One region of the Mesorhizobium sp. BHscii genome, then DNA from elsewhere that is predicted to be linked to it. Evidence: predicted binding sites of a transcription regulator. Region 1 holds the regulator's gene; each other region holds the start of a gene.

Region 1 (7,280 bases):
TGTTTCGCATACAGCCAGTTGAACAGCGCCGTGCGCGCCCCGCCAATATGCAGGAAGCCGGTGGGAGAGGGGGCAAAACGGGTGACGACCTTGTCGGACATAGAACTCTCAGGCAAGCGCAGGAACGGATGTGGTTGCGCGGACTTTCGCGCGTCGCGCGTTCATGTAGCATAGGAGGTCAAGGGTGCAAGGGGCAGACCCGATGGCTGGACCAGGCCGGGGCGTGGACGAGAGCGAGGGCGCGATCACAAGCGTCAGCGAACGATCGCTGTTTGCCGACGTTCCTCACGCCGAGCCGCTAGCCGCTTTGCTGCCTGCATCGCACCCGGCCACCCAGTCTCTTTCGCCGGACCGCTCCGCGCCAATACCGGCTCCACAACCGGGGCCCGTCATTCGTTTCCGCCGACAGCTTAGCCATCTTTCACCATCCGGTATCCGCAACAGCATGGCCTCGGCAGCCGGCCTGGAACTCGACCGCGGCGTCGCCTTCCTGCTGGTGCCGGTTTTTCTGGCGTGCGGGGTGATCGTCTATTTTTCGCTTACCGTCGAACCGGACTTTCCGCAGCCCATTGCCGTCGTGGTCCTCACGGCGTTGTGTGCGGCTGTCACGCGCTCATGGCGCAAGACGCATCTGTGCTTCATGGCAGCGTTGCTGTGCGCACTCGGTGTTCTCGCCGCCAAGGTTGAAACCTGGCGCGCGGGAACGCAGATGCTCGGTTCGGAAATCCAGACCCAGCTCACCGGCCGTGTCGTTAGGCTCGATCAGATGGCGAACGGCCGGATCAGGCTGACCATCGACGTGATGTCGACCGCCCGGCCGACACTGCGTTATGCACCGGGACGTGTCAGGGTTTCGGCACGCAAAATTCCCGCTGAGATGACTGCAGGCTCGGTGGCAACCGGTTATGTGCGGCTTTTGCCTCCGACTGGCCCGGTTAGGCCGGACAGTTATGACTTCTCCTTTGACAGCTATTTCGCCGGTATCGGTGCCAGTGGCTTTTTCCTCAGCAATCCGAAGATCGTCGTTTCCGAGGATGCGCCGTTCGCCGCGCGCCTTTCTTCCTCGATCGAAAAGGCGCGCGAAAACATTGCCGACCATATCAGGGACAGCATTGGTGGCGCCGAGGGGGAGATTGCCGCCGCACTGATCATCGGTGTGCGTGCCGGCATTCCCGAAGAGATAAACGAATCGATGCGGCGCACCGGCATCTACCACATCATCTCGATTTCCGGCCTGCACATGGCGCTTGTCGCCGGCACGATCATGGGATTGCTGCGCGGCGCCTTTGCGCTGTTTCCCGATTTTTCGTCACGCCGGCCGGTCAAGAAATATGCGGCTGCTGCCGCACTCCTTTCCATCGCTGCGTATCTCATTTTTTCCGGTATCGTGGTCGCGGCTGAACGCAGCTTCATCATGCTGGCGGTAATGCTTGTCGCCGTGCTGTTCGACCGAGCGGCACTTACCATGCGCAATCTGACGATTTCTGCCATCGCCGTCATCGTCGTGTCGCCGCACGAGGTGGTCGGCCCAAGCTTCCAGATGTCCTTCGCCGCGACTGCTGCTCTCGTGGGCGCCTATGCCGGATGGTCCGACTATCGTGCCGACAGGGCCACGGCGCCGCCACAGCGACGGTCGCCGGTCGCTTTCGTCACGCGAAAACTCGCCGCTGGGACAGGGACCATCGCAATGACCTCCATCATTGCCGGCAGCGCCACCGCGCTCTTCGCCATCTGGCACTTCCAGCGCGTATCGCCGCTTAGCCTGTTCGCCAATCTGGCGGTCATGCCAATCGTCACGGTCGTCATGTTCCTGGCCGTCCTCAGCGCTCTGGCAATGCCTTTCGGCTTCGACGGACCTTTCCTCTACATGATGGGCAAGGGACTGACGGCCATGATCGCAATATCGGGATGGATTTCCGAGCGGTCGCCGGTCGATGCAGTCGGGCTGATCTCGTTGCAGTCGGTTCTGCTGGTGACGGTCGCCCTGGTCATCGCTACGATGGCGACGACATGGTTGCGGCTTGCGGCACTTCCCTTTGCGCTCGCCGGCCTGCTGACGATTTCCGACACGCGCGCCCCCGATGTGCTGATTTCGGAAGATGCGCATCTGGTGGCGCTGCCGATCGGCGGCGGCGAACTTGCCGTCAACCGGGTGCGTTCGAACGAATTCACCACCGACAACTGGAAACATGCGCTGGTTTCAGCGACCATTGTCGAGCCGGAAACATTCGAAAAAGGAGACGTGCGGTTCGACATCGCCGACCCGGCCGACCTGCCGCCTGGAGCGCCCTTCTACTGCACTGCCGGCCTGTGCCTCGCCCGGCACCCGTCCGGCGCGATCATCGCACTCGCCGACGACCGCAAAACCGCACGGCCAGCCTGTGCCTTTGCGGATTTGATCGTCATCGACGATGCCACAGCCTATTATAATCCCTGCCGCAATCCGCTGGTTCTCGTCGTCACCAAACGGCAGCTCGCTCGCATGGGCAGTGCCGCCGTCTTCTTCGATCCGCTATCAGCGACGACGCGCGCAGAAATCCGTTTTGCCGTCAGACAGCCATATAGGCCTTGGCACGAGCAGCGGAGATTTTCGCGCGAGGCGAGGGGCTTGCCGCCATACCGCAGGGCCGAGAAACCCAAGAAGCCTGCCGCTCAGTAACGCCGGATCAGTCCGACGAGCTTGCCTTGCACCTTGACCCGGTCCGGCCCGAAGATGCGCGTCTCATAGGCCGGATTGGCGGCTTCCAGTGCGATCGAGGCGCCCTTGCGGCGGAACCGCTTCAGCGTCGCTTCCTCCTCGTCGACCAATGCGACGATGATCTCGCCAGGCTGGGCGGTGTCGGCGTTGCGGATGATGACCGTGTCGCCGTCGAAAATGCCGGCCTCGATCATCGAATCACCCTTGACCTCCAGCGCGTAGTGCGTGCCGCCGGTGATCATGTCCGGTGGTACCGAGATCGAATGCGTCTGGTGCTGGATGGCGTCGATCGGCACACCGGCAGCGATGCGGCCCATCACCGGTATGGAGATGGTGGCAACGACGTCGTCGTCATTGCCGGCCGCGGGCAGGCGCGAAGGCGCCGGTTTGATCTGTCGTCCGAGGCTGCCCTGCCCAAGGCTGCCCTGAATGACGCTTGGCGAGAATTTGCGAGCCGCATTGAGGCCGGGCGCGATCGAATCGGGCAGGCGCAGCACCTCCAGCGCGCGGGCCCGGTTGGGCAGGCGGCGAATGAAACCGCGCTCCTCCAGCGCCGTGATCAGCCGATGGATCCCCGACTTCGAGGCGAGGTCGAGCGCTTCCTTCATCTCGTCGAACGAGGGCGGAATGCCGCTTTCCTTCAGCCGCTCGTGGATGAACATCAGCAGTTCATGTTGTTTGCGTGTCAGCATCGCGACCCCCAACAGAATCAGAAAAACAAACCCAGAACAAACACTATCTGTTCCAGTTGTGTTCCGCAACCGTTTAAAGTTTAATGAATGTGTTGACGTTTTGTTCAGCGTAGCATCAGCACGCTGCACGCGGCGCCCGTCGCGGCTGGGGGAGCGAATGGCTCGCGCACGATCAGCCCGTTGGCGTCGGCCAGCATTTTGAGCATCGAGGAATCCTGGACGCCGAACGGGGTCGCCAGTGGCGTGCCGGCTTCTTCCTTCACCACCGCGCGTACATAGTCCTGCCTGAGATCGTTGGCCGGCATGGCGGCGCCGAGCCGCGCCTGACGCATGTCCTGCCGGAAGGCGCGGCCGCCGAGCCGCGCAAGCAGCGGCTTCAGAAAGAGCTGCGTGCAGACCAGGCTCGCCACCGGATTGCCAGGCAGGCCGATGCAGCGGATGTCGCCCAGCCGCCCGAACATCAACGGCTTGCCAGGCCGCATGGCGATTTTCCAGAAATCGAGCGTCATGCCTTCACCGGTCAGCACGTCATGGACCAGGTCATGGTCGCCGACCGAGGCGCCGCCCAGCGTGACAATGACGTCGGCGCCTGCGTCGACCGCTTGTTTCACCAGCGTGGCGATCGCCTCCTTGCGGTCGGGGGCGATGCCGAGATCGAGCGCGCTGGCGCCGACCGAGCGGGCCGCGGCGGCGACGCCATAGGCATTGGACGAGATGATCTGGTCGGGGCCAAGGTCGCTGCCCGGCGGCAGCAATTCGTCGCCGGTGGCGATGATGGCGATCAGCGGCCGTTTCACCACGCTGACCTGCGGGTGGTTGGCCGACGCCGCCAGCGACAATGCCGCCGGATCAAGCGGGCGGCCTTTCTCCAGCAGGATGTCGCCCTTCGAGAAATCGAGCCCGAGGCAGCGGATGTTGCGGCCTTCAACCGTCGACGCGGTCACTTCGACGCTGCCGCCGCCGAGATCCCTGGCATTCTCCTGGATGACGATGGTGTCGGCGCCTGCAGGAAGCGGCGCGCCGGTGAAGATGCGCACGGCCTGCGCCGGGCCGACTGTTCCGGCAAAGCCGCGTCCGGCCGGCGCCATGCCGATCACCGAAAGTCTTGCGGGCACGGACGCTACGTCCTCGGCCCGCACGGCATAGCCGTCCATAGCGGACGCGTTGAACGGCGGCTGGGTGCGAAGCGCCAGAAGCGGCTCCGCCAGCACGCGGTCGGCGGCGTCCATCAGGGCGACGCATTCAGCCTGCAAGGGCGCAGCATCCTCAAGCAGGCGCTCGAGCGCCTCGGCGACCGGAAGCAGTGCCATTATTGGCCTGCCCCCTTGGCGTCCGCCTTGTAGTCGCCGGATTTGCCGCCGGTCTTTTCCACCAGCCTGATGCCCGAGATCACCATGGCGCGGTCGACCGCCTTGGCCATGTCATAGATGGTCAGGCAGGCGACCGAGACGGCGGTCAGCGCTTCCATCTCGACGCCGGTCTTACCTGTGACGCGGGCCAGCGCCGTGACCTTCAGGCCTGGCAGCGTCGCGTCCGGTTCGATGTCAACGGATATCTTGGTCAACAGCAGCGGATGGCAGAGCGGGATCAGCTCATGCGTCCTCTTGGCCGCCATGATGCCGGCGATGCGCGCCGTGCCCAGCACGTCGCCCTTCTTGGCATCGCCGTCAAGAATCATCTTCAGCGTTTCGGGCCGCATCGCGACAAGACCTTCGGCGATTGCCGTGCGCGTCGTCTCCGCCTTGTCGCCGACATCGACCATATTGGCTTCGCCTTTCGCGCCAAGATGGGTGAGGGCGGCCGTCATCGTCAGTCAGCCTTAGAGCGACGTGCGTCCGTTTGGACGCGCAAAGTACTCTCTAACCCTTTGAAACTATGCATCGTGCTCTCCAAAAATCGATTCCGATCTTCGGGCCGATGCATGAGCCGGCGCCTTGCCCGTCAAAAGCAGGCGCGTTGCAGTGGCCACATTCTGTTGCCGCATCAGGCTCTCGCCGACGAGGAATGTACCGATGTCGCTCCGTTCCAGCCTGCGGCAGTCTTCGTGCGAGAAAATACCGCTCTCGCTGACCAGCAGGCGGTCTGCCGGCACCATCTTCGCGAGCCGCTCCGAGGTCTCGATGCTGGTTTCGAACGTCCGGAGATTGCGGTTGTTGATGCCGATCAGCCGCGATGACAGTTTCAGCGCGCGTTCCGTCTCGGCCTCGTCATGCACTTCGACCAGTGCGTCCATGCCGAGTTCGAACGCCGTCGTTTCGAGTTCGCTGGCCACGGCGTCATCGACGCTCGCCATGATGATCAGGATGGCATCCGCGCCCCACGCACGGGCTTCGAACACCTGATAGGGCTCGAACAGAAAATCCTTGCGCAAAGCGGGCAATGTCACGGCGTTGCGCGCATCGGTGAGGAATTTAGGCGCGCCCTGGAAGGACGGCGCGTCGGTCAGCACGGAAAGGCAGGCAGCACCACCTTTCGCATAGGCCCTGGCCAGTGCCGGCGGATCGAAATCGGCGCGGATCAGGCCCTTGGACGGGCTCGCCTTCTTGATCTCGGCGATCAGCGCGAAGCTGCCGGATTTGCGCTTGGCTTCAAGAGCCGAGAGAAAGCCGCGCGCTGCGTCGGTGTCCTTCGCCCGCGCCTTGATCTCGGCAAGCGGCACGCGCGCCTTCGCCGCAGCGATCTCGTCGCGCTTGTAGGCTTCGATCTTACGCAGGATATCAGACACGGCTCTATCCGTTCGAAATCTCGACCAGCCGGTCGAGCACTTTCAGCGACCGGCCGCTGTCGATGGCTTGCGCTGCCGTGGCCATGCCGTCGGCAAGCGTCGTCGCCTTGCCCGCCACCACCAGTCCGGCGCCGGCGTTCATCAGCACTGTATCACGAAAGGCGCCGGCAGCGCCGCCCAGCATATCGCGCAGCGCCTGGGCGTTGTAGGCGGCGTCGCCGCCGCGCAACTCGTCCTTGGTGTGCCGCTTCAGCCCGACCGCTTCCGGGGTCAGTGAAAAGCTGCGGATCTCGCCGCCGACCAGTTCGGCCACTTGGGTCTCACCGGTGGTGGTGATCTCGTCATAGCCGTCGCCATGGGCGACCCAGGCGTGGTCGGCGCCCAGTGCCTTCAGCGTCTCGGCCACCGGCATGATCCATTCAGGCAAGAAGACGCCGACCATCTGCCGGCTCACACTGGCCGGATTGGAGAGCGGGCCAAGCAGGTTGAAGATGGTGCGGGTGCCGAGCTCGACGCGGATCGGGCCGACATGCTTCATCGCCGGATGATGCGCCGGCGCGAACATGAAGCCGACGCCTGTGTCGTGGATACAGCGGCCGATCGTTTCCGGCGGGATATCGATCTTGACGCCGAGCGCGGTCAGCACGTCGGCGGCGCCGGTCTGCGAGGATAGTCCGCGATTGCCGTGCTTGGCCACCGGCACGCCGCAGGCGGCGATGACGAAGGCGGATGCGGTCGATATGTTGACGCTGTGCGAATTGTCGCCGCCGGTGCCGACGATGTCGATCGCGCCAGCGGGCGCGTCGACGCGCAGCATCTTGGCGCGCATGGTGGCGACGGCGCCGGAAATCTCGCTCACCGTCTCGCCGCGCACGCGCAGCGCCATCAGGAAGCCGCCGATCTGGCCGGGCGTAGCGTCGCCCGACATGATGATGTCGAAGGCCTCGCGCGCCTCCTCGAAGGAAAGGGAGTTGCCGGTGGCGACCTTGGCGATATGGGTCTTGAGCGCGCTCATCTGGTCAGGGCTTGGGCAACGGCGGTCTGGTCGATGCGAACGTCGTACTGCGTCTGCAGCTGCGCCACCAGCTGGTCGAGCAGGTCGTCGGACATGCCGGCGGTGAACGATTTCTGCGCGTCGTCCGGCACCGAGCTGGCGTCGGCTCCG
Region 2 (7,280 bases), on a different contig from region 1:
CGCATCACCCAAGATCTCGATCATGCCGCCAGACTGAAGGGCGAGGCCGATGCCGCCGTTGCCGCTTATGAGCAGGAACTGGCGGAGGCCAAGGCCAAGGCCAATGCGATCGGTCAGCAGGCCAACGATTCCGCCAAGGCGGAAGTCGAAGCCGCCCGCAAGAAGGTCGAGGCAGCGCTTGACCAGAAGCTTGGGGAAGCCGAGGCTCGCATTTCGTCCATCAAGGCCAATGCCATGAAGGAAGTCGGCACGATCGCCGAGGACACTGCTTCGGCCATCGTCGAGGCGCTTGTCGGCGGCAAGGCCAGCAAGGCCGAGATCGCGGCAGCCGTCAAATCAGTGGCCCGGTGAGGAGCGCATCATGGACGCCACATCACTCGCGACGCTTTGGGCCACCGTTGCCCTCGTCATTTTCCTGGCCATTGCCGTCTACATCAAGGTGCCGAGGCTGATCGCCAAGGCGCTCGACGCCCGCGCCGACAAGATCAGCAACGAGCTTGAAGAAGCGCGCCGGCTGCGCGAGGAGGCCCAGCAATTGCTCGGTCAATACCAGCGCAAGCGCAAGGAAGCCGAGCAGGAGGCCGCCGACATCGTCGCCGCCGCCAAGCGCGAGGCCGACATGCTGGCTGCCGAGGCGCACAAGAAGACCGAGGACTATGTCGCCCGGCGCACCGCGCTTGCCGAACAGAAGATCGGTCAGGCCGAGCGCGAGGCGATCAGCGAGGTGCGCGCCAGCGCCGTCGATATCGCCGTCGAAGCCGCCCGCACGCTGCTCGCCGTCAAGATTGACGCAAAGGCCGGCGCCGACCTGTTCAAGGCCTCGCTTCAGGACGTGAAGTCCAAGCTGAATTAAGCGACCTCATCCAGAAGTCATCGAAAGCCGCCCGGGAAACCTGGCGGCTTTTTTGTTGGGCGACAGTGGAGATTGGCGAAAACGGTCGAGCGCACAATCTCCCCCCTTGAGGGGGAGATGTCGCCGAAGGCGACAGAGGGGGTCGCCTCAGCGTCGCGACGTCATATCGGATAACACGTCGGATGAAAGAGAAGGTCGGCGCTTCACGCGCGGCGACACCCGCTGGCCTGCCGGCCATCTTCCCCTCAAGGGAGGAGATTAGCCACCGCTTTCGCTAGTCCAGGCCGGAAAGGCTCTCTTCATCGAGCACTTCGGTTCCGCCAAGCCGGAACGGTGCGAAGGACGCGCGGTGCAGCCGCGCCACCGGTCCATGCATCTCGATTGCGGTGCGATGGCGGACCGTGGCGTAGCCCATGTGCAGTTCGAACCCGTAATGCGCGTGATGGCTGCCGCAGCCGCACATCATGCGGTCGCGCATCACCTTGGCGACGATCGAGGCGGCGGCGATCGACTGCGAGCGTTGATCGCCCTTGATCAGCGCTCTTCCTTCGCATGGCAGTCCGGGCGGCACGTCTCGGCCGTCGGCCAGGGCCAGCTTTGGCTGCACCGAGAGCCCGACCAGAGCGCGGCGCATCGCCTCGAGGCTGGCCTTGAGAATATTGCTGCCATCGATGCCTTCCGCGCTGACCGAGGCCATCGACACGCCAAGAGCGGAGCCGAGGATTTTCAGGAACAGCGCCTCGCGCTGCAGATGGCTGAGGCGCTTGGAATCGTCGAGACCATCGGGAATGTTGGCGGGATCGAGTACCACCGCTGCCGCGACGACTGGCCCGGCGAGCGGGCCGCGGCCGGCCTCGTCCATTCCCGCCACCGGCCACAGGCCTTCGGCCATTGCCTTCGTCTCGAAGGAGAAATCGGGTCTCTCGACGATTTCGAAGAGAAGCGGAGAATCAGAACGCGCGCGAGCCATGTTGCGGCGAGGTTCGCATCGGCTCCGATTCTCCGCAAGCCCCTCCGGGTCGGTGAGGCACCGGACCCGGAGGGCACCGTCTGCAAGCCCGGGGACAGGACAGGCCGGACGGGATTTTTCCATGTGCCGCCGGCAGCTGCGGCACATGATGTCTTCAAAGCAGCATCAGTTGCTCGGTTGCCTTGGCCGCAGCGACGAACTGGTCGGTCCTGAGCGACCGCCGCTCGGCATTGAGGCCAAGCCGTTTGGCGGCGATCTCGAAGCGCCGGCCGATCTGCCAGGCATACGGGCCAGAGCCTTTCATGCGCTTGCCCCATTCCGAATCGTAATCCTTGCCGTCGCGCATCGAGCGGATCAGCGACATCACGTGACGGTAGCGGTCGGGATAATGGCGCAGCAGCCAATCCTTGAAGATCGGCGCGACCTCCAGCGGTAGCCGCAGCAGGACGTAGCCCGCCTCACGCGCGCCCGCCGCGTAGGCCGAATCGAGGATGCGCTCCATCTCCTGGTCTGTGAGGCCAGGGACGATCGGTGCGACCATGACAGAGGCCGGAATGCCGGCATCCGAAAGCTGCCTGATCGCCTCCAGCCGCTTGCTCGGCGTCGAGGCGCGGGGTTCCATGGTGCGCGCCAGCATGCGGTCGAGCGTCGTCACCGACAGCGCCACCTTGGCCAGTCCGCGCTCGGCCATGCGCGACAGGATGTCGATGTCGCGCGTCACCAGCGCGGATTTGGTGACGATGCCGACCGGGTGGCCGCGCGCCTCCAGCACTTCGAGGATCTCGCGCATGATCCGGTACTGCTTCTCGATGGGCTGGTAGGGATCGGTGTTGGTGCCGATCGCGATGGTGCGCGGCTGGTAGCCGTCCTTCGACAGTTCCTTGTCGAGCATACGCGCCGCATCCGGCTTGGCGAACAGCTTCGATTCGAAATCCAGCCCCGGCGACAGGCCCATGAAGGCATGCGTAGGCCTGGCGAAACAGTAGACGCAGCCATGTTCGCAGCCACGATAGGGGTTGATCGAGCGGTCGAAGGAAATATCGGGTGATTCGTTGCGGGTGATGATGGTGCGCGGCTTCTCGACCTGCACCTCCGTCTTGAACGGCGGCAACTCCTCCAGCGAATTCCAGCCGTCGTCGAAGACATGCCGGCTGACCGGCTCGAACCGCCCGGACGGATTGATGCCCGCGGAACGGCCGCGATTGCGCTCCGGACGCACGCGCATCCCGCTCTGTTCGATCATCGCATTGGCCATCTCGGCTCTTCCTGCTCCGAAGGCTGCAATGTCGGCACGCACGATCTGTTCCATTTTCGCCCTCTCCCAGGGACTGTCGGCTGGCTGTCGAATCGCTCTGTTCATGAAATTATTCCTATTTCGTCTACTAGAACAAATCAAGAACAATTTTATGATGCGACGCAAAAACTGGCGCTGCGCCCGGCTTTCCGCTATTCGGCTAACGATGCTCAGCGTTCTCATCCAGACCCTGAATGACGAGGAAAGACTTGCCCGCACGCTCGCCTCGCTGATCGGCGGCGCGGTCGAGGGCGTGGTGCGCGATGTCATCGTCTGCGACACCGGCTCGACCGACCAGACCCACCGCGTTGCCGAACATGCCGGTTGCCTCTATGTGGCGAGCGGTGGCATTGCTGCCGGCATCAGGCAGGCCAAGGGCGACTGGCTGCTGCTGCTGGAGCCGGGCGCACGGCTGGCGGAGGGCTGGATCGACGAGGTCGTCGCCCACACCGCCAGGCAAACCATGCCGGCGCGGTTCTCGCGGGCGCGCGGCAGCCGCGTGCCGTTCCTGTCGCGGGTTTTTTCGGGAAACCGGGCACTGGCCGAAGGGCTGGTGATCAGCAAGCGTCAGGCCGCGGCCATGTCGAAAAACGCCCGCAGCGCCGAAGCCATCGCGCGCGGCCTCGCGACCAAGAGGCTCGACGCCGAGATCTGGGTGGCGCCGGTGAAGTGAAGGGCGTCCCTCTCCGGTAAGCGGGCGAGGGAAGAGCGCGTCCTCCGCTGGGATGAGGCGGCGCTCAAGCCGTGGGCGGAAAGCGGTTTGGTGGAAGCCGTATTGGCGCGACACTCTGCGAGGAATGCATATGCTTGTCGTCCTGCGGGAAACTCGCGATACTCGGCGGCGTCTAGGGGAGATTGCAGATGAATGTATCTCAATTCGTTCGTATCGCCGTACTCGGAGCCGCTTGGTCAGTGCCGGCGGTCGCGGTGGCGCAGGAATCGTCCCTTTGGTCGGTTTATGAGAACACGCTCAAATCGGCCAAGTACATCGATCTGACCCATGCCTTCGAGCCGGTGCAGCCCGTATGGCCGGGCTTCGCCAATGCCAAGTTCAAACCGACTGTCGCCGGCAAGGATATCGAGGGCTACGTCAAGGCCGGCGAAGAGTTCACCTACGACAAGCATGGGTTCGTCGCGAGCGCCTACGAGTTGACGACGGACCAGTATGGCACGCAGCTCGATCCGCCCTCCCACTGGAACCCACTCGGTGCAACGATCAGCGACCTGCCGGCCACTTATGCCGTGCGGCCGCTCGTCGTGATCGACATCAGCGGCAAGGTGCAAACTGACGAAGGCTATCACCTCCAGGTCGCCGACATCGAAGAATGGGAAAAGGAGCACGGCCGCATACCGGAGGGTTCGGTCGTCTTCGTGCGTTCGGATTGGCACAAGAGATGGTCCGATGCCGCCCGCTTCAACCAGAAGCCGTTTCCAGGCGTCAGTTTGAACGCGCTGAAGTTTCTGCATCTGGAGCGGAAGATTCTGTTTCATGGTCATGAGCCGCTCGACACCGACACCACGCCCAATCTCGAAGGCGAACATTGGCTGCTTCACAACGATTTCACGCAGGCAGAAGGCGTTGCAAATCTCGATAAGGTGCCAGAGGCCGGGGCGTTGGTCACAATCGGCTTTGCCAAGCCGCTCGGCGGGTCAGGCGGATATGCGCGCTACATCGCTATTGCACCCGCCGACTGGACGGAGGGCGTTTCGGTCACCGAAGCGCCTGGTGTGCCGCTTTCCCGGCAAACCGCACCGCTCAAGCGCGACGAGAACGGCGTCTTCCGTCCGACGCCCTGATCACTGGCGATGTCAGTCGGGAGGCCGAGCCATGGCGCGTTCATTCCGCGCGATTTGTCGCGCAAGTCGGGACAAAAGGTCCAGACTACCAACCCCTCCGGCGCTCGCGAAAACGTGACTGTCCCGACGATAGCCATCAGGATTGCTAGCGTTATCGTGGCATGAGCGCCAGTCCTGCCACGGGAGGCAGTCATGCTCCGCCTATCTGCTGCCGTTCTGCTGACCCTGGCTTTCTGGCCGTTCGCCGCGTCGGCCCAGGAAGGGCCGCCGCCATCGAGATGCGTTGCGATCGCCGAAGCGCTGCCGTCGGCCACCTATGCCAGCTTCACAGCGCCAAAGGCGCAGACGCCTCTGCTGGCCGAGGCTTTCGTCGACGGCGACGTTACGATCACCTATGCCGGCCATTCGACCTACATCATCGAGACGCCCGCCGGCGTCAGGATCGCCACCGACTTTTCCGGCGTCTACGGCGCTGACCCGCTGCCGCGCGTGGTGACCATGAACAGGGCCCACCGCACCCATTATTCGGACCATCCGGATCCCGCCATCGAATATGTGCTGCGCGGTTGGAATCCGGACGGCGGTCCGGCGCGCCACGCCGTTGTCGTGGACGATGTCTACATCCGCAACGTGCCCACGGATATCCGCAATGGCGGCGATCTCGGCAAGGACGGCAATTCCATATTCATTTTCGAAGTGGCGGGACTCTGCATCGGCCATCTCGGCCATCTGCACCACCGGCTGGAGGATGCGCATTACGGCGCCATCGGCCGGCTCGATATCCTTATGGTGCCTATCGACGGCGGCATGACGCTGTCGCTTGACCGGATGACCGAAATCACCGCGCGGCTCTATTCCTCGATGATCCTGCCGATGCATCGCCATGCCACCGCGATCAGCGAATTCACAGGCAGGATGGGCGACGATTTCGCGGTGGAATTCCTCTCCGGCCGGTCGCTGACGGTTTCGCTGAAGACCTTGCCCGACCGGCCGACGATCATCATTCTCGACGGGGTTTGATCGCTTCGTCGCGATCTTCTCCGCCGCGCGCGGCCTCTTGGTTCCACGTCGCTCGAAACACTCGCTGTCGCGAAATCAACGAGCCTTAATGCTCTGTCAAGCTTGCCGGAAAGTTTGCGACAGCTCCTTTCATTGTGCATTGCACAAAATCTGACCGGGGGTTACCATTCCTATGATGCGGGCGGATCGGTTATGGGTAACGCCTGAGCGGTGAGCGGCCGACGCTTCGTCGACGCTGCCCTCATAGCTGAGGATCCTGATGGCCCTTTCAAGCCCTGACAAATCCGGTGCTGCAAGCCTCGAGTCGATCGCTCGAAACGGCAGCCTGCTGCGCCGCATTGCCGTGCGGATTCCAACCTATCTGTCGGATCTTCGCGAGAATCCGGCATGGCTGCCGATGTTCATGCTGGCGCGCACCATGCCGGGGCGGCGGTTGCATTGGCGTGGCGCAAAACCGGTTCGACCGGCACAAAAAGCTGAGGAGACGATGTTCACCGGCGTCGATCGTGATGCCGTGGTCGGCGCGCTCCGCTCGGACGGCCTCTTTTCCGGGCTTGCCCTGCCGTCGTCGGTCCACCAGGAGATCGCCAGCTTTGCGCAGCGCACGCCTTGCTTCGGCAATTTCGACCGACGGCTGGAGTTCCTGCCGGCCGAGCACGCCGACGCCGAGAAGCACTTCGGCCGTCCCTTGCTCAGCGGCCACTTTTTCGAGCGGGTTCTCGACTGCAATGCTGCGCTTACCGTGCAGCGCGATCCGCTGCTTCTCGACATCGCCGCCCATTATCTCGGCAGCCAGGCGAAGCTGATCACCACGCGCGTCTGGTGGAGCTTTCCGACGAGCTCCGTCTCAGACGCCGAGAAGAACCTGGCGTCGCTTGGCAAATACCACTTCGATCTCGACGATTGGCGGATGCTGAAATTCTTCTTCTATCTCAATCCGGTCGATTCCGAGACTGGTCCGCATGTCTATGTCCGCGGCAGCCACAACCGCCGCGCCCTCAAGCACCAATTGACGCTCCTCGTCGGCCATCCCGCGGAAGAGGTTCTGAACGTCTACGGCGCGCAGAGCCCGATTACGCTGACCGGCGAGGCAGGTTTGGGCTTTGTCGAGGATCCCTTCGGCTTCCACATGGGCACAGTGCCGACGCGCAAGCCGCGGCTGATGATGGAAGTCGGCTTCGGCGTTTCGCCGCCCTCGCGCCGGCGGTTCCACGGCGAGCCGGTTATTCGCTGATTTTTGGCCCCGAAACAGCCTTGGGAGCTTGGCCTAACTTGTCTTGGTGCCGCCGCGCCGCAGATGTTCGTCCAGGCGCGGCATGATCTCGACGAAGTTGCAGGGCATGTGC
Region 3 (7,280 bases), on a different contig from region 1:
GACGAAGGCGGAAGGCGAGGCGTTGATCGCCAGCGTCGGCCGGTAGACGCGGCCGAGCTCGCTGGCATCGGCGTGGATATGGACCAGCATCTGGTCGGGGTAGGGGCTCTTGAGCAGCGTGTAGTCGGAGGACGGCATCTCGCCCATGCGGCCGCCGATCAGCAGCACGAGGTCGGCCTGCTTGATCGCGGTGGCCAGCTTCGGGTTGATGCCAATGCCCACATCGCCGGCATAGTTCGGGTGGAGATGATCGAACAGCATCTGGCGGCGGAAGGAGCAGCCGACTGGCAGCGACCAGGCTTCGGCGATCGTCCGCATTCGCGCGACGGCCTCCGCATCCCAGCGCGTGCCGCCTAGGATAACGAAAGGGCGCTGCGCCTTGTTGAGGAGCTTTTCGAGAGCATCGAGCTCGGCCTCGCCCGGCCGCGTTTCGACCGCCGTGTGGGGCAGGGCTTCTGGCGCCTCGGCAAGGCTGGTCAGCATGTCTTCCGGCAGCGAGATGACGACCGGGCCGGGGCGGCCGGACGTCGCCACCGCGAAGGCGCGCGTGACGAATTCGGGAATGCGCGAGGCATCGTCGATCTCGACCACCCATTTGGCGATATCGCCGAAGAACCTGACATAGTCGACCTCTTGAAAAGCCTCGCGCCCCTTGGCATGGCTGGCGACCTGGCCGATGAACAGGATGACGGGAACCGAATCCTGCATGGCGATGTGGATGCCGGCCGAGGCGTTGGTGGCGCCGGGTCCGCGGGTGACGAAGCAGATGCCGGGCTTGCCGGTCAGGCGGCCATGGCAGTCGGCCATCATTGCAGCACCGCCTTCCTGGCGGCAGACGATGGTGCGGATCGTCGAATCGTGCAGCGCGTCGAGCACCGCAAGATAGGATTCCCCGGGCACGCAATAGATGCGGTCGGTGCCGTTGGCTTCGAGCGCATCGACGATCAGTTGTCCGCCGGTCTTCATTTTCCTGACCTCTCCAGTTCGGCAAGGATTTCTTCGGTGTGTTCGCCGAGACGCGGCGAGGGCCGCTCATAGACGAGCGGCGTGCCCGACATGACCATCGGCGCGCGCACCGAGGGCAAGAGATTGCCGTGGCCGTCGTCGAGGTCGAGCCGCATGCCGCGCGCGATGGTCTGCGGGTCGGCGAACATCTGCCCGATCGTGTTGATCGGGCTGGCAGGCACACTTGCCGCCTCCAGTTTAGCCAGCAGCGGATCGCGATCGAAGGTTTTCAGCGCCTCGATTATATGCTCGCGCAGCTTCGCCCGGTTGGCGACCCGGGCGGGATTGGTGGCGAAATCGGGGTTCGATGGCAGATCGTCCAAGCCGATGGCCGCGCAGAATTTAGCGAACTGGCCGTCATTGCCGATCGCCAGGATGATATGGCCGTCCTTCACCGGCACCACTTCGTAAGGCGCAATGTTCATATGCGCGTTGCCCATCTGCACCGGCGATTTTCCGGAGACCAGATAATTGAGGTTCTGGTTGCCGAGCGCCGAGATCTGGGTGTCGTAGAGCGCCATGTCGATATGCTGGCCTTCGCCGGTCGTGTCGGCATGGCGCAGTGCGGCCTGGATGGCAATCACCGAATACAAGCCGGTGAAAATGTCGGAGACGGCGACACCGGCCTTTTGCGGCTCGCGGCCGGCCTCGCCGGTGATCGACATCATGCCGGCCATGCCCTGGATGATGAAGTCATAGCCGGCGCGCGGCGCATAGGGCCCGTCCTGGCCGAAGCCGGTGATCGAGCAATAGATCAGCCGCGGGTTTATTTCCCTGAGGCTCTCATAGTCGAGGCCGTATTTCTTCAGGCCGCCGACCTTGAAGTTTTCGATCAGAACGTCCGATGTGGCGACCAGCCGGCGCACTGTCTCGGCGCCTTCGGGCGTCGAGAAATCGATGGCGATGGAGCGCTTGCCGCGATTGCAGGAATGATAGTAGGCGGCCGAGAGGTTTTCGCCGTCATGGCTCATGACGAAGGGCGGACCCCATTTGCGGGTGTCGTCGCCGCCATCCGGGCTCTCGACCTTGATGACGTCGGCGCCGAGATCGGCAAGCAGCTGCCCCGCCCACGGTCCGGCCAGGATGCGGGCGAGTTCGATTACGCGGACACCTTTCAGCGGAGGCTCAGTCATGGATCACCGTGATTGATCGGAAACGCAGCCTGTATCAATCCCGCGTGATGCTGTCACGGTTCTTGCAATGGGCCAAACCCGATCTTGTCGATGTCGATCATGGTTGTTTCAGCACGCTGTCGGCCCATGCGGCGAAATCGTCCATGATTTTATCTCGATTCACCTCGTTCAGATTTTCGTGGCGGGTCTCGGCGTAAACCTTTGAAACGAGATTCGAAAAACCCATCCTGTGCAGGCGGCCAGCGAGATGGCTGACCGCCCTGCCGCCGTCGGTGGCGGGGTCATTTTGGCCGCCGACCAGGCAGATCGGCAGGGCCTTGCGGACACCGGAAAAATTAGTGTCGTCGGCACCGTCGAAGACGAACCCGAACAGGTCGCGCCACATCGACACGGAGGCATCCCAACCGCATAGCGGATCGGCGATATACTTGTCGACTTCGGCTGCGTCGCGCGACAGCCAGTCGAACGGCGTGCGGTGATCGGGGACGGCTTTGCCCCAGGCCTGGAAGGTCAGTCGCGGCAGCATACGCGACGGCATGTCGGAGCCGAGCCGGAATTTTTCCCAGGCCAGGATGATTTGCGCGGCACGGCTGGCGAGCCCGGCGGAAAAATTAGCGTTCCAGATGGCGGCGGCGTGCAGGCGGCTCGAATGATGAAGCATGAAATTCAGCGCGACGAGGCCGCCCATGGAATGGCCGAAGGCGATGACGGGCAGGCCGGGGTGGTCGCCGGCGATCAGGTCGTGCACAGCCGCGACATCGGCGACGACCTTGGCGCCGCCGTGTTTTTGAGCGAACCTGCCGAGTGGGGCATCGGGCGCCTTGGTTCCGCCATGGCCGCGATGATCATGGGCGTAGACATGGAAGCCGCGCTCACCCAGAAAGGTAGCGAAGCGGACATAGCGCGCGGCGTGTTCGGCCAGCCCGTGATTAATCTGGACGACCGCGCGCGGGCGGCCCTCGGCACGTTTCACATAAAGGTTGAGCTCGGCGCCGGTCGGCGATCGGAGCACGCGCTGCTGGCTGAATGACATTGTCGCTTCGTCTCCAACGCGTCTTTCACGCCTGCGGACGTTTGTGTGCGCCGACGCCGGTTTTGCGTCAATCCGTTGGCCTTGTTTTCCGCAGTGCTGTTCTTGCGTCGCAACGCGGTATCGCAATTCTGACATGAAGAATTTTATACCAAGAGAGGGCGGCAGTCTGTTGCCGCAGCATTTTTCCCCGGGGTACTTTCATGCATACGCGGACAGGTCTGGTTTTCGAATTTGCGCTTGTCGGCGCGTTGCTAACGGGTGCTGCTCGGGCCGAGGTGACGATGAGCGGCTCCTTCGTGGCCGACGCCACCTGTCCAGCGACACAGGCCATCAAGAACGGCAAGAATCCCGGCAATATCGCGACTGATGCGGGACAGAGCTACGAGCTTCTGGCCGGCAACAGGCATGCTCCCACGCACTATCTGATCCGCGTGCCGGGGGCCGATCCGGAGCGCCGCTGGGTGAGGATCGACTGCGGCCATGTTTCGGGTGGCAGCGCATCCACGGAACCGGCAGCACCCGCGCCGGTCGACCGGGAGAAGTCCGCTGCGCCGATCTCGGGAAGGCCCGAATATGTCCTCGCGCTGAGCTGGCAGCCGGCGTTTTGCGAAACCAAGCCCAGCAAGACCGAATGCAAGGCGCAGACCGCGGCCGGTTTCGAAGCGAGGCATTTCTCCTTGCATGGGCTGTGGCCGCAGCCGAACGGAAATTTCTATTGCGAGGTGGCAGCGGCCGACAGGGCGAACGACAATCCGGCGCACTGGCGGGACCTGCCGCCGGTCAAGCTCGAGCCGAACACGCGGTCGGAGCTCGATCAGGTGATGCCAGGCACCGCATCTGATCTCGACAGGCATGAGTGGATCAAGCATGGCACCTGTTACGGCAAAAGCCAGCAGGAGTATTTTTCCGATGCGCTGAACCTGACGCGCGCGGTGAATGCTTCACCGGTGCGTGATCTTTTCACACAAAACGTTGGCCGGGATCTGACCTCCGACCAGATCCGCAGCGCCTTCGATAGTGCTTTCGGTCCCGGCGCGGGCGAGCGGGTTCGCGTCTCCTGTCTGAACGACCATTCGAGCGGCAGGCGGCTGATCGGCGAACTGACGCTCGGCCTGGCCGGCCCGATCGGTCCAAACCCTTCGCTCAGTGAGCTGTTGCTGGCATCGGTGCCGACGAACAATGCCGGCTGTCCGAAAGGCACCGTCGATCCGATCGAGTTCCAGTGACACGCCGAGCCGGTCTGGATGCTATGCGCCGATGCCGCGTCCTGATCTGGTCCACGCGGTGAGGCTGTCAGCCTCGTGGCCGCCCGGTTCGCCGACGACGCGGTCGCGTCCGGTCGATTTGGCTTTGTAGAGGCGCTGATCGGCCAGCGCAAAAACATCGGCAAGGCAGCGGGTCGTCTCGCTGACAGTGGAGATGCCGGCGCTGACGGTGATGTCGAACCGGCTCGTGCTTGCGGATGCCTTGACCGCGTGCCTGATGCTTTCGCCAAGCAGCCTGGCGACCGAATGCGAACGTGAGCAGAGGATGGCGAATTCCTCGCCGCCAATTCTGAACACCTGATCCTCTGGACCGACAATCTCGCCAAGCAGGGCGGCGACGGATTTCAGCACCCTGTCGCCCTCGGCGTGGCCGAAGCGGTCGTTGATCGATTTGAAGTGGTCGACATCGATGACCAAGAGGCTGAGCGGCTTGGCCGTCCGCAGGCTGGCCGCAACAGCGGCTTCGCCGTCGCTGTCGAAGCGTCCTCTGTGCAGCAGACCGGTAAGGCCGTCGCGGCCGACATGCTCGACCAGCGCCTCATAGCGCTCGCGATAGGTCAACGTGTCGAAGATGTCGGATAGTCCACGCGGCGCCGGGATCTGCCGCGCCTCGAACCATCTGATATAAGCGACCAGCATGATGCTGTAGGCAAGCGCCGCCCCCATCTTGGCGAACCAGCCGCCGAAGAAAACCGCGATCGGCGCACCGGTGACGAAGTGCAGCGCGGTGAAAAATCCAGCCTGGTCGAAAGTGAGCACGCAAGCGACGGAGATCAGGATGCGAGAGAACAGCGCCTTGCGGAGATAACGCCCGAGCTTTTCGTAAAGCAGGATGATCAGGATGGCGTCGAGGAAGAGCAGCGTCGTGCCCCACACCATCAGCCAGCCCATCTGGTCGATGAAGCCGATGTCGGGACGTCTGCCGTTGGGAAGCGGTGCGATCTCGTGCAGGCGCAGGACCAGCACAAGTCCGATCATCAGGGCATTGCCGAGCAGCAGGCCGTAGATCGGCTGCCGGACGGTTGCCGCGTCCTCCTTGATGTAGAGCAGCAGCAGCATCACCAGCTTGCCGGAAAACAGCACCGCGGACCCGGGCGAAACCATGCCGAACGGCAGCGCGACATAGAAGACGCTGGCGAGGTAGGTTTCGAGAAAATGCATGACGCCGAGGGCGCAGACAAACACGCCGAGGCCGATGCGGTGCCTGAAACGGAAAAGCGTGACCATGACGCCGAAGTAGAGAACCGCTTCGGCAAGGAGCAGGAAACTGTTCAGCAACGCCGTCGATCCGATCTTTCTCTGCAGAAATCGCGGCTTGCCGGCGATTCCCCATCCAACACCTTTCTGACGCGGAATGGTTAACCGCAGATTTCGCCGGACTGTCCAGCGAACCGAAAGCGGCGCCAGTTCAATGAGCGTCTTCGGCCCGAATCAGGCGTGAGGCGCCAAAACAGTTTGCCGTTCGGCGCGGCATCGCCTACATAGCGCCCAACTTCCATTCAATCCGACATTACAGTCGACTTTTCAGGGAAAGCGCGTGGCACGCCAGTTCATCTATCACATGGCCGGCCTCAACAAGGCCTATGGCACCAAGAAGGTGCTCGAGAACATCCACCTCTCCTTCTACCCGGACGCGAAGATCGGCATCCTCGGGCCGAACGGCGCGGGCAAGTCGACCATCCTCAAGATCATGGCCGGCATCGACAAGGAGTGGAGCGGCGAGGCGTGGCTGGCCGAAGGCGCCACCGTCGGCTACCTGGCGCAAGAGCCGGCACTCGATCCGAGCAAGACTGTGTTCGAGAACGTCATGGAAGGCGTCGCCGCCAAGACCGCGATCATCGAGCGCTACAACGAATTGATGATGAACTATTCCGACGAGACGGCCGACGAGTCGGCCAAGCTCCAGGACGAGATGGACCGGCTGAACCTGTGGGATCTCGAACAGCAGGTCGAAATGGCGATGGAAGCGCTGGGCTGCCCGCCCAAGGAAGCCGACGTCACCAAGCTGTCGGGCGGCGAGCGCCGGCGCGTCGCGCTATGCCAGCTCCTGCTGCGCCAGCCCGACCTCTTGCTGCTCGACGAGCCGACCAACCATCTCGACGCCGAGACGACGGCCTGGCTGGAAAAGCATCTGCGCGCCTATCCGGGCGCGGTGATGATCATCACCCACGATCGCTACTTCCTCGACAATGTCACCGGCTGGATCCTGGAGCTCGATCGCGGCCGTGGTATTCCCTATGAGGGCAACTACACCAAATATCTCGAAGCCAAAGCCAAGCGGCTCAAGCAGGAAGGCCGCGAGGACGACGCGCGCCAGCGGGCGATCGGCCGCGAGCGCGAGTGGATCCAGTCCAGCCCAAAAGCCCGGCAGACCAAGTCGAAAGCGCGCATCCAGGCGTTCCAGGATCTGCTGGATGCGGCCGACAAGCGGCGCCCGACCGACTCGCAGATTGTCATTCCGCATGGCGAGCGGCTCGGCAATGTGGTGATCGAGGTCGAGGGCCTGTCGAAGGGCTTTGGCGACACGCTGTTGATCGATGATCTCGAATTCAAGCTGCCGCCCGGCGGCATCGTCGGCGTCATCGGCCCGAACGGCGCCGGCAAGACGACGCTGTTTCGCATGATCACCGGCCAGGAAAAGCCGGATGCCGGCACGATCCGCGTCGGCGAGACGGTCAAGCTCGGTTACGTCGATCAGAGCCGCGACGCACTCGACCCAACCAAGACCGTGTGGGAAGAAATCTCGGGCGGCGCCGAGGTGGTGAAGCTTGGCAAGTTCGAGGCCAACACCCGCGCCTACTGCGCGTCGTTCAATTTCCGTGGCGGCGATCAGCAGCAGAAGGT

What was found. Region 1 encodes LexA, which represses DNA repair genes until DNA is damaged. Its sites were predicted from a motif close to TGTTCNNNNTGTGTTCNG; they were not measured.
Region 2: a site for LexA is predicted at 3,207-3,224, ahead of ACWTU7_RS16080 (PA0069 family radical SAM protein). Genes of this name have one in related genera too.
Region 3: a site for LexA is predicted at 3,245-3,262, ahead of ACWTU7_RS14210 (ribonuclease T2 family protein). Genes of this name have one in related genera too.

What each region holds. Positions count from the first base shown of each region.
Region 1 is NZ_JBSPKW010000018.1:117,005-124,284, forward strand. Features, by position in the region: gene gltX (glutamate--tRNA ligase) at 1-101, opposite strand, end outside; gene ACWTU7_RS22995 (ComEC/Rec2 family competence protein) at 203-2,659, shown strand; gene lexA (transcriptional repressor LexA) at 2,653-3,390, opposite strand; gene ACWTU7_RS23005 (molybdopterin molybdotransferase MoeA) at 3,495-4,700, opposite strand; gene moaC (cyclic pyranopterin monophosphate synthase MoaC) at 4,700-5,197, opposite strand; gene trpC (indole-3-glycerol phosphate synthase TrpC) at 5,264-6,115, opposite strand; gene trpD (anthranilate phosphoribosyltransferase) at 6,120-7,130, opposite strand; gene ACWTU7_RS23025 (SurA N-terminal domain-containing protein) at 7,127-7,280, opposite strand, start outside.
Region 2 is NZ_JBSPKW010000010.1:130,635-137,914, reverse strand. Features, by position in the region: gene ACWTU7_RS16095 (F0F1 ATP synthase subunit B) at 1-351, shown strand, start outside; gene ACWTU7_RS16090 (F0F1 ATP synthase subunit B) at 362-853, shown strand; gene ACWTU7_RS16085 (ribonuclease HII) at 1,128-1,823, opposite strand; gene ACWTU7_RS16080 (PA0069 family radical SAM protein) at 1,978-3,132, opposite strand; gene ACWTU7_RS16075 (glycosyltransferase) at 3,284-3,790, shown strand; gene ACWTU7_RS16070 (cyclase family protein) at 3,979-4,914, shown strand; gene ACWTU7_RS16065 (MBL fold metallo-hydrolase) at 5,107-5,934, shown strand; gene ACWTU7_RS16060 (hypothetical protein) at 6,194-7,168, shown strand; gene moaB (molybdenum cofactor biosynthesis protein B) at 7,202-7,280, opposite strand, start outside.
Region 3 is NZ_JBSPKW010000008.1:189,812-197,091, reverse strand. Features, by position in the region: gene ACWTU7_RS14225 (thiamine pyrophosphate-binding protein) at 1-966, opposite strand, end outside; gene ACWTU7_RS14220 (CaiB/BaiF CoA transferase family protein) at 963-2,138, opposite strand; gene ACWTU7_RS14215 (alpha/beta fold hydrolase) at 2,236-3,171, opposite strand; gene ACWTU7_RS14210 (ribonuclease T2 family protein) at 3,372-4,397, shown strand; gene ACWTU7_RS14205 (diguanylate cyclase) at 4,419-5,714, opposite strand; gene ettA (energy-dependent translational throttle protein EttA) at 5,974-7,280, shown strand, end outside.